DNA from 4 places in the Mixta sp. BE291 genome. Region 3 is predicted to be linked to each of the others. Evidence: predicted binding sites of a transcription regulator. Region 3 holds the regulator's gene; each other region holds the start of a gene.

Region 1 (2,206 bases), on a different contig from region 3:
TTCGGCCTGTTTGTCGCTGTTTTGCTCCGCGCCCGTGGCCTTGACGATCAGTTTGCCTTTCGGGTTACTGAGCAGGCCGCAGGTCATTTCATATTCGCCGGGTTGAAGGTTGGCGGTCAGTTTTTGCGTGAAGCCTGGCGCGATATTTTCACGCTCTTCCACCACCATGACCCCTTTGAGGATTTCCCACTCCAGTGCTTTTTGGCTGTTGTTGCGAATAATAAACTGGGTTTTGCCCGCATTCACGGTGATTGCCATCGGCTCGCACTGTTTGTCATTCACGCTGACGTTAACCTGCGGTACGTCGGCCGCGCTGGCCAGCGCCGACCAGGCCATAAGGGAAGTCAGTAAGGCTTTACGGCGAGTGAAAATCGTCATTGATGTGTCCCTGTTAAAGTCATAAACAGGCGCGACATGCGCGCCAGTGGGTTTAGCGTGTTGAACGGGCCGCAACGGCCGTGGGCCGGGCAGGCATAAAAAACAGCAGTAGCGCCGGAATCAGGTAGATAATCCAGACCGCCACTTCGCTGACGGTGGGCGTTTCCTGATAACCCAGCAGGCTTTCCAGCAGCGTCCCGATCAGGGTGTGGGTGGAGAGCGTGCTGCTCAGGTCAAAGGCGATGGTTTGATAGTGGTTCCACAGTCCCGCTTCGTGGAAAGCGCGGATTGCCCCGGCAGCCAGGCCTGCGGCGACAAAGATGATAAACAGACTGCTCCATTTGAAGAATTTCGCCAGGTTGAGTTTGACGCCGCCCCAATAGATGAGCGCGCCAATGATCGCAGCGGTGGCAAGCCCAAGTACGGCCCCGACGGGCGGCGCAATACCGACGTCCTGGGTGAAGGCGGCAAGCAGGAAGAAGACCGATTCCAGCCCTTCGCGCGCCACGGCGAGAAAGACCATCAGTATCAACGCCCAGCCGTTGTTGTTGCCTTTTTGCAGCGCCTGGTCGACGGCTACTTCCAGCTGCGCTTTGACGTTGCGTGAGACGTTACGCATCCAGAAGACCATCCAGGTGAGGATGATGACGGCGATGACGGCCACGATGCCTTCAAAGAGTTCTTGTTGTTTTTGCGGGAATTCGCCGGTGGTAGCGTTGATGAACAGGCCAAGCGCCAGGCAGAGTGCGGCAGCGATAAAGACGCCAGCCCACATTGCGCCGAACCAGCGGGTGCGTTGGGTACGTTTCAGGTAGCTGGCGATCAGGCTGACGATCAGCGCCGCTTCCAGCCCTTCGCGCAGCATGATGAGAAAGGGAACGAACATGCCTGATCCTCGATAGTTTTTATGCACGTAAAGTGACGTAAAGAAGCGTAAACACAAACGATACTGATTATCATTATCGGCAGATAAAAAACAAGTGACTTTGCGTGATTATTTTTTAGTTTGAGACGGAAATGTTGCTTGCAGCCGTAGGGCTATGTTTATGGAGCGTTAGAGTGCGTATGGCGGTCGCAGGGCTGCGTTTACGTAGCGCGTATGGCGGTCGCAGGCAGGCAGGCGCTCCGTAAAGTCGCCGTGAACCCATCCCTGGGGGCTCTGCCGCGTCATCCATGACGCGGAAGCTTTACTCCGCGCCAGCCTGCCTGCTCCCTTGTTTGGTGCATATTTGCTGGTTTTCAGGGGCATGTGGCTTTGCCCTGCTCCCTTGTTTGGGCAAGTGGGTGGTGAATCACAGGCATAAACAAGGCCGGTATCGCTACCGGCCTGACATACGTTTTGAACGCTTATTTGGTGTGGTATTCAGCATCTGCCGCATCGAAGCGCGCCTGCGCTTCAACAGAAGGCGCTCGGCCCATCAGGCTGACTACGTAGATAGCAAGGCTGGCAAACAGGAAGCCAGGAATGATTTCGTACAGATCCAGCCAGCCGTAGTGTTTCCATACCAGCACGGTCAGCGCGCCAATCACCATACCCGCCAGCGCGCCGTTGCGCGTGGTGCGTTTCCAGCAAACAGAGAAGAGCACTACCGGGCCAAAGGCGGCGCCGAAACCGGCCCAGGCGTAGCTTACCAGGCCCAGTACGCGGTTTTCCGGGTTAGCGGCCAGCGCAATAGCAATCAGCGCAACCACCAGCACCATCATACGTCCAATCCACACCAGCTCATTTTGACTGGCGTTTTTACGAAAGAAGCCTTTGTAGAGATCTTCCGTCAGGGCGCTGGAGCAGACCAGTAGCTGACAGCTCAGCGTCGACATTACCGCCGCC
Region 2 (2,206 bases), on a different contig from region 3:
GCGTCATCAGGTCGAACTGGTGGCGATTGGCAACGGCACCGCGTCCCGTGAAACCGAGCGCTTCTTTCTTGAGGTGCAAAAGCAGTTTCCGCAGGTTACGGCGCAAAAAGTTATTGTCAGCGAAGCGGGCGCATCGGTTTACTCCGCCTCTGAACTGGCGGCGCTGGAGTTCCCCGATCTGGATGTTTCCCTGCGCGGCGCGGTTTCTATCGCCCGTCGTTTGCAGGACCCGCTGGCGGAGCTGGTGAAGATCGACCCGAAATCGATTGGCGTGGGCCAGTATCAGCATGACGTCAGCCAAAGCCAGCTGGCGAAAAAGCTGGATGCGGTAGTAGAGGATTGCGTGAACGCCGTTGGCGTCGATCTGAATACCGCTTCCGTCGCGCTGCTGACGCGCGTGGCCGGGCTGACGCGCATGATGGCGCAAAATATCGTTAACTGGCGTGATGAAAACGGCCGCTTCCGTAGCCGTCAGCAGCTGTTGAAAGTCAGCCGCCTGGGACCGAAAGCCTTTGAACAGTGCGCGGGCTTCCTGCGTATTAACCATGGCGATAACCCGCTGGATGCCTCCACGGTTCACCCGGAAGCCTACCCGCTGGTTGAGCGCATTCTGGAAGCGACCCGCCAGTCGCTGCGCGAACTGATGGGCAACCCGAACGAACTGCGCAATCTCAAGGCGGTGGACTTTACCGACGAGCGTTTCGGCGTGCCGACGGTCAGCGATATCCTGAAAGAGCTGGAAAAGCCAGGCCGCGATCCGCGACCGGAATTCAAAACCGCGCAGTTTGCTGAAGGCGTTGAGACCATGAACGATCTGCTGCCGGGCATGGTGCTGGAAGGCGCAGTGACCAACGTCACTAACTTTGGCGCTTTTGTGGATATCGGCGTTCATCAGGACGGGCTGGTGCACATCTCCTCGCTCTCCGACAAGTTTGTCGAGGATCCGCATACGGTGGTGAAAGCAGGCGATATCGTGAAGGTCAAGGTGCTGGAAGTGGATTTGCAGCGCAAACGCATTGCACTAACCATGCGTCTGGACGAGCAGCCGGGCGAAGCGCCGTCACGCGCCGCGCCGCGCAGCCAGGAACGTAATAACCCGCGTCCGGCGGCAAAACCGCGTTCGCGCGGCAACAGTCCTGCCGCGGGCAACAGCGCAATGGGCGATGCGCTGGCCGCCGCGTTAGGGAAAAAACGGTAATCACGCTTTGGGCGGCCTCGCGCCGCCCTTTGTATCATCTTTGTTCTAAATCAACACTAACGATAATCGTTCTCATTAGTATGGTGCCGTTTTGTTCTTGCCGCCTTTAGCGACAGTCATTGAGGTGCCCTCTATGCCACTACTTGCCCGCCAACACTACCAAATTCTTGGCTTTTCCACTGCCGTCAGCCCCGCTTATCGGCAAAAGCTGCTTTCGCTCGGCCTGCTGCCCGGCGCCTGTTTTCAGGTGTTGCGCATCGCGCCGTTGGGCGATCCGCTCCAGATCCAGACGGGACGCGTTAGCCTGATGCTGCGCAAAAAGGATCTGGCGCTGTTGCAGCTACAGCCGATCGCGGAGGTGGCATGAAAAGCTGCACCATTGGCCTGTTAGGCAACCCGAACGCCGGAAAAACCACGCTGTTTAACCAGCTTACCGGCGCACGTCAGCGCGTGGGTAACTGGGCTGGCGTGACCGTCGAGCGCAAAGAGGGCTTTTTTAGCGCGGGCGACACGCGGGTTAATTTAATCGACCTGCCCGGCACCTATTCGCTTACCACCATTTCCCAGCAGGCTTCGCTCGACGAGCAGATCGCCTGTCACTTTGTCTTAAGCCAGCAGGCGGATCTGCTGATTAATGTGGTCGACGCCTGCAACCTTGAGCGCAATCTCTATCTTACGTTACAGCTGCGTGAGCTGGGCGTGCCCTGTATTGTGGCGCTCAATATGCTGGATATGGCGGAAAGCCAACGCATCACCATCGATATTGCCGCGTTGGCGCAGCGCCTCGGCTGTCCGGTGGTGCCGGTGGTATCAACGCGCGGCAGCGGGCTGGATCGCCTGAAACAGCTGATCGATGCTGGTGTTCCCGCCTGCGCGCCGCTGGAGGTCAGCTATCCGGCAGAGCTAAACGGCGTGGTGGATCGGCTGGCGGCGGCAATGCCGCTTAGCGAAAGCCTGCCACAGCGGCGCTGGCTGGCGCGACAGCTGCTGGAAGGCGATATCTATAGT
Region 3 (2,206 bases):
CGATGCGGGCGCGCTGGATATCTCTTATGTCTGGAGCGATCGCTATAAAGCGCCCTGGTATCAGCACTTCTATTCATTCCGTAAGGCCGATGGCAAAACCGGTATTCCCTGGCTGCACGCGGTCGGCGCACGTTACGATTTTAAGAACCAGTTAATTCTGGAAGCCTCATGGGGCCAGGCGGCAGATTACATGGATCAATATTTCGCCAAAGCCTCATGGACGCTGCCGCTGGCCGGTAATGATTTGCTCGCCAGCTACCAGTTTTACGGGGCGCACGATCGGGAAAGCGGAGGCGCGGCGAACAGCAATGATGTTTATGATGGTTTAGCCTGGCTGCAGGCGCTAACCTTCGGCTACAACCAGGGGCCGTTTGATTTTCGCCTGGAAGGCACCTGGGTGAAAGCGGAAGGCAATCAGGGGTATTTCCTGCAGCGTATGACGCCATCCTATGCCAGTTCTAACGGACGTCTTGATATCTGGTGGGATGCGCGCTCCGACTGGAACGCCAACGGTGAAAAAGCGGTTTTTGCCGGTGTGATGTATGATTTGAGCGGCTGGGATCTGGCGGGCTGGACGGTGGGGACATCCTATGTCTGGGGCTGGGATGCTAAACCAGCCAGTGGCGCGCAGTGGGATCAACAGCAACGCATTCGTGAATCCGCCTGGAATCTGGATCTGCTTTACACCGTTCAGGAGGGCAGGGCGAAGGATACGCTGTTTAAACTGCACTTTACCCGTTACGACAACCACAGCACTCTCCCCAGCGGCAGCGGCGGATATGGCAATCTCTTCCAGGACGAAAAAGATGTGAAGTTCATAGTGATTGCGCCGTTCACCATTTTCTAAATGGCGCAAAACGCGCAGCGCAAAGCATAAAAAAACCGGTGCCTGAGCACCGGTTTTCATATTACTGCATAGCGTAATTGATTATTTATCGTGTAATGTTTCGTCTTCGCGGCAGTCGCCGGAAGCGCAATGACCATACAGATAGAGGCTGTGGTTGGTCAGTTTAATACCGTGACGCGTGGCGATTTCACGCTGGCGAGTTTCGATTGACTCATCACTAAATTCAATAACCTTGCCGCAGTCCAGGCAGATCAGGTGATCGTGGTGCTGCTGCTGGGTCAGTTCGAAAACGGATTTACCGCCTTCAAAGTTATGACGCGTAACGATACCGGCATCGTCAAACTGGTTCAGGACGCGATAAACCGTCGCCAGTCCGATCTCTTCGCCCATATCAATCAGACGCTTATATAACTCTTCCGCACTGACGTGATGGCTCTCAGGTCCCTGAAGCACTTCCAGGATTTTTAGTCGCGGAAGAGTGACCTTCAGGCCGGCCTTCTTTAATGCGGTGTTATTGTCAGTCATGCGGATATTGTCCTGTTACTTTGCTAGTCACAATGTGGCTGAACAGCCATGAACATCGGTCGACGCTAAGCTAATAGCGTCTCATTATAGAACTGATGCTTCGAAATGGAAACCGTAAGGGTGCGCGTGAAATCGCAAGTGGAAGTAAAGAGAAGTTCGCTACGTCCGGCGTTGTTCATGCTCATTAGGTGCTGTGTTTACATTTCGCTTAATCCTGCCGCTTTGCAGCACAACGGCAGGAAAGCGCGTGACCGATACGGGTATTCTACCGACTCATTGATAAAATTTTCAAACCCGTACCTATCATTTCTATAGGAAAAACCTGTTACGCAATGTGATTTACAGCACAATGCGCGTTAAATCAGGCTTCCAGAATTTCCTGCAGCTGAAGTTCTGCATAAATCTGTTTTACCCATTTATCAACGCGTTCGTTGGTCAATTCAGGCTGACGATCTTCATCAATGGCTAAGCCCAGGAAGTGTTTATCATCCGCCAGGCCTTTTGACGCTTCAAAATGGTAGCCTTCGGTCGGCCAGTGACCCACGATCACCGCACCGTTCGGCTCGATAATATCGCGGATGGTGCCCATCGCATCACAGAAATATTCCGCGTAATCTTCCTGATCGCCACAGCCAAACAGCGCCACCAGCTTACCGTTAAAGTCGATCTCTTCCAGCGTCGGGAAGAAATCATCCCAGTCGCACTGCGCTTCGCCGTAGTACCAGGTGGGGATACCTAACAGCAGAATATCAAAAGCTTCCAGATCTTCTTTACTGCTCTTGGCAATATCATGAACTTCGGCAACATCGTTACCGAGCTGCTTCTGGATCATCT
Region 4 (2,206 bases), on a different contig from region 3:
GGGCGGATGGCCGGTCCAGTTCAACACCTCATCGGTGGTTAACATGCGCGCTTTGGTGCCCAGGGTTTCTTTTAACTTGCGGTTGTCCAGCCGGAGATCGCCGCCGGTTACGATCAGGATGACCCGGTTCTTTACCTTTAACGACAGCGTTTTCGCTATCTGTCCTGGCGCGACGCCGTGCGCTTTAGCGGCAAGCGCCACGGTGGCTGTGCTCTGATTGAGTTCGATAATGGAGATTTCAGGGGCACGCTCGGCAAAATAGTGCCGTACAGACTCCAGGCTCATGTTGCGGTGCTCTTCACAATAAAACGGGGTGATAAAGCTGCCATAACCAGCGGAATCTGTAAACGTTATGCGACGCTAAAACAGCGCCGCCACAGAAGGTACGGCTATTTTTGGCCTGGCGGGAAAGGCGATCAGACCGGTTTCAGGGTACAGTCGCCGCAGCGCGCCACCGCTGGCAGGCGGTAGCGTTGACAGCAGCTGCGACGCTGCATCGCGCCGTCACGCGGGATCACGGTGCGATAAAGCGGGTTATCACTGCCGTCCAGCAAGTGACGTGAGAAAAACAGCGCATGTTCCAGCGACAACAGCGTGGCTTCATCAACCCAGCTTTTCATCTCGCCCAGAAACCAGTGCATCAGATAGCCGGTATTGTTCCAGATAAGTTTGGCGTTGATATCGCCATGCTGCTCAATGCCCGCAACCGCAGGGATTAAATGCTGCTGGATAAGGCGGTCGATACGCTGTTGCGCATTCAGATAGCGCGCGTCTTCGTCTTCATGCACATCGATCCAAAATTTAGCCGGGCGGCCGCTTTCATGAAATTGCAGATGAAAATGTTCCAGCGAGCAGTCGAGCGCGCGTTTTTCCATGACCAGCGCCAGCATCATTGGCGGCACAATCAGGCCGAAATACCACTGTGCCCAGAGCGATTGCAGCGGCTTTGCCTCACGCGGCATATCCGCATGTTCGCGATAGATTTCATCACTGTAGCGCGCCAGCAGCTGATTAAAATGGGCGCTCTGCGACCATTCAGCTTGCGTCAGGGTATCGTCGGGAGCGGTATCGCCAAGGGTGAGAAATTCAAGAAACCAGGCGCGGTGTTCGCTGAACAGGCTGTGCAGCGCCGCGCTGAGCGAACTCTCGCTCTGCATAAAGATGACTGGAGACGAACCGTACTCATAAGCCTGACGCGTGACAATGGCCATAGGGCTACCTGTGTAATCGACTGCCGGAATGAAGATAAGAAAACAAATGATAATCGTTCTTGATTGTATCTAGGAAGGAATAAGGTGGCAAGTAGCAGGTTGCGCGGAAAAGTGTTTCAAAGCTGTACGGCGACAGGGGAATATAACCTGATAAAATGTCGGGTTTTTGTTAGCGGCAGAAAAAGCTCCTGCGTTATCGGCAACCGGCGCGTAAAAATAAGCGAATCCATTCCGCCGGTTACGGTTTATTTTATTAGTGAGTTAATTCATGCGGAAAAAAGCTTTTTATTTTTAATTTGTATTAAGGCGAATAATTTACCTTGGCTAATAATCCGGTTAAATAAACGGGCGGTCAGGATTGAATTATATCCCCCGCAGCCGAGCGCAGGTTGGTTTCACAAAGTTCTTCCCAGGAAAGAATGGTATTTCTTCCACGATTCTTCGCGACATATAACGCCCGATCGGCATTTGCCATCGCTTGCTCAAAATTTTCTTCGATTATCGGAGCGATACCCGCGCTTATGGTGACGTGCGTAGAGACACGATGATTAAAACGATGGGGAATTTCCAGGTCCAACACATATTGACGAATCCGTTCAGCCAGCTTCATGGCAATAGAGGCATTAACATTAGTGATTAGCACCAGAAACTCCTCACCGCCGTAACGGGTGACGATATCCCGCGAGCGTACCGCATCACGAATCGCCGCCGAAACGCGCGTCAGCGCCTGATCGCCCATGGCATGACCGTAGTTGTCGTTATAAGATTTAAAATTATCGATATCGAGCAGCATCACGAAATGGCCGCCAGTATGGCTCTCCAGCAGGTTCTCCAGCCGGTTCTTCAGGCCGCGCCGGTTATAGAGGCCGGTAAGCGGGTCCAGCATGCTCAGGTCGCTCCACGTCTGCTTCTCTTCATACAGCTGAAACAGCAGGCGGCGCGTAAAATGGTCGCTGCGGCGTTGCATCAGGCTTTGAAGCGTAAAGCCGAGCAGC

Evidence for each region. The regulator Fur, encoded in region 3, represses iron uptake genes when iron is present. The targets are predictions, from matches to a motif close to ATAATAATGAGAACNACTATCAA.
Region 1: a site for Fur is predicted at 1,322-1,344, ahead of efeU (iron uptake transporter permease EfeU). Genes of this name have one in related genera too.
Region 2: a site for Fur is predicted at 1,258-1,280, ahead of feoA (ferrous iron transporter A). Genes of this name have one in related genera too.
Region 4: a site for Fur is predicted at 1,258-1,280, ahead of fhuF (siderophore-iron reductase FhuF). Genes of this name have one in related genera too.

The regions. Positions count from the first base shown of each region.
Region 1 covers NZ_JAVDXN010000002.1:193,374-195,579, forward strand. The annotation lists gene efeO (iron uptake system protein EfeO) at 1-378, opposite strand, end outside; gene efeU (iron uptake transporter permease EfeU) at 431-1,264, opposite strand; gene putP (sodium/proline symporter PutP) at 1,726-2,206, opposite strand, start outside.
Region 2 covers NZ_JAVDXN010000004.1:438,499-440,704, reverse strand. The annotation lists gene J2X14_RS12090 (Tex family protein) at 1-1,198, shown strand, start outside; gene feoA (ferrous iron transporter A) at 1,332-1,565, shown strand; gene feoB (Fe(2+) transporter permease subunit FeoB) at 1,562-2,206, shown strand, end outside.
Region 3 covers NZ_JAVDXN010000005.1:376,567-378,772, forward strand. The annotation lists gene chiP (chitoporin ChiP) at 1-847, shown strand, start outside; gene fur (ferric iron uptake transcriptional regulator) at 929-1,372, opposite strand; gene fldA (flavodoxin FldA) at 1,734-2,206, opposite strand, start outside.
Region 4 covers NZ_JAVDXN010000003.1:290,363-292,568, reverse strand. The annotation lists gene J2X14_RS08920 (YbaK/EbsC family protein) at 1-285, opposite strand, end outside; gene fhuF (siderophore-iron reductase FhuF) at 417-1,211, opposite strand; gene J2X14_RS08910 (GGDEF domain-containing protein) at 1,564-2,206, opposite strand, start outside.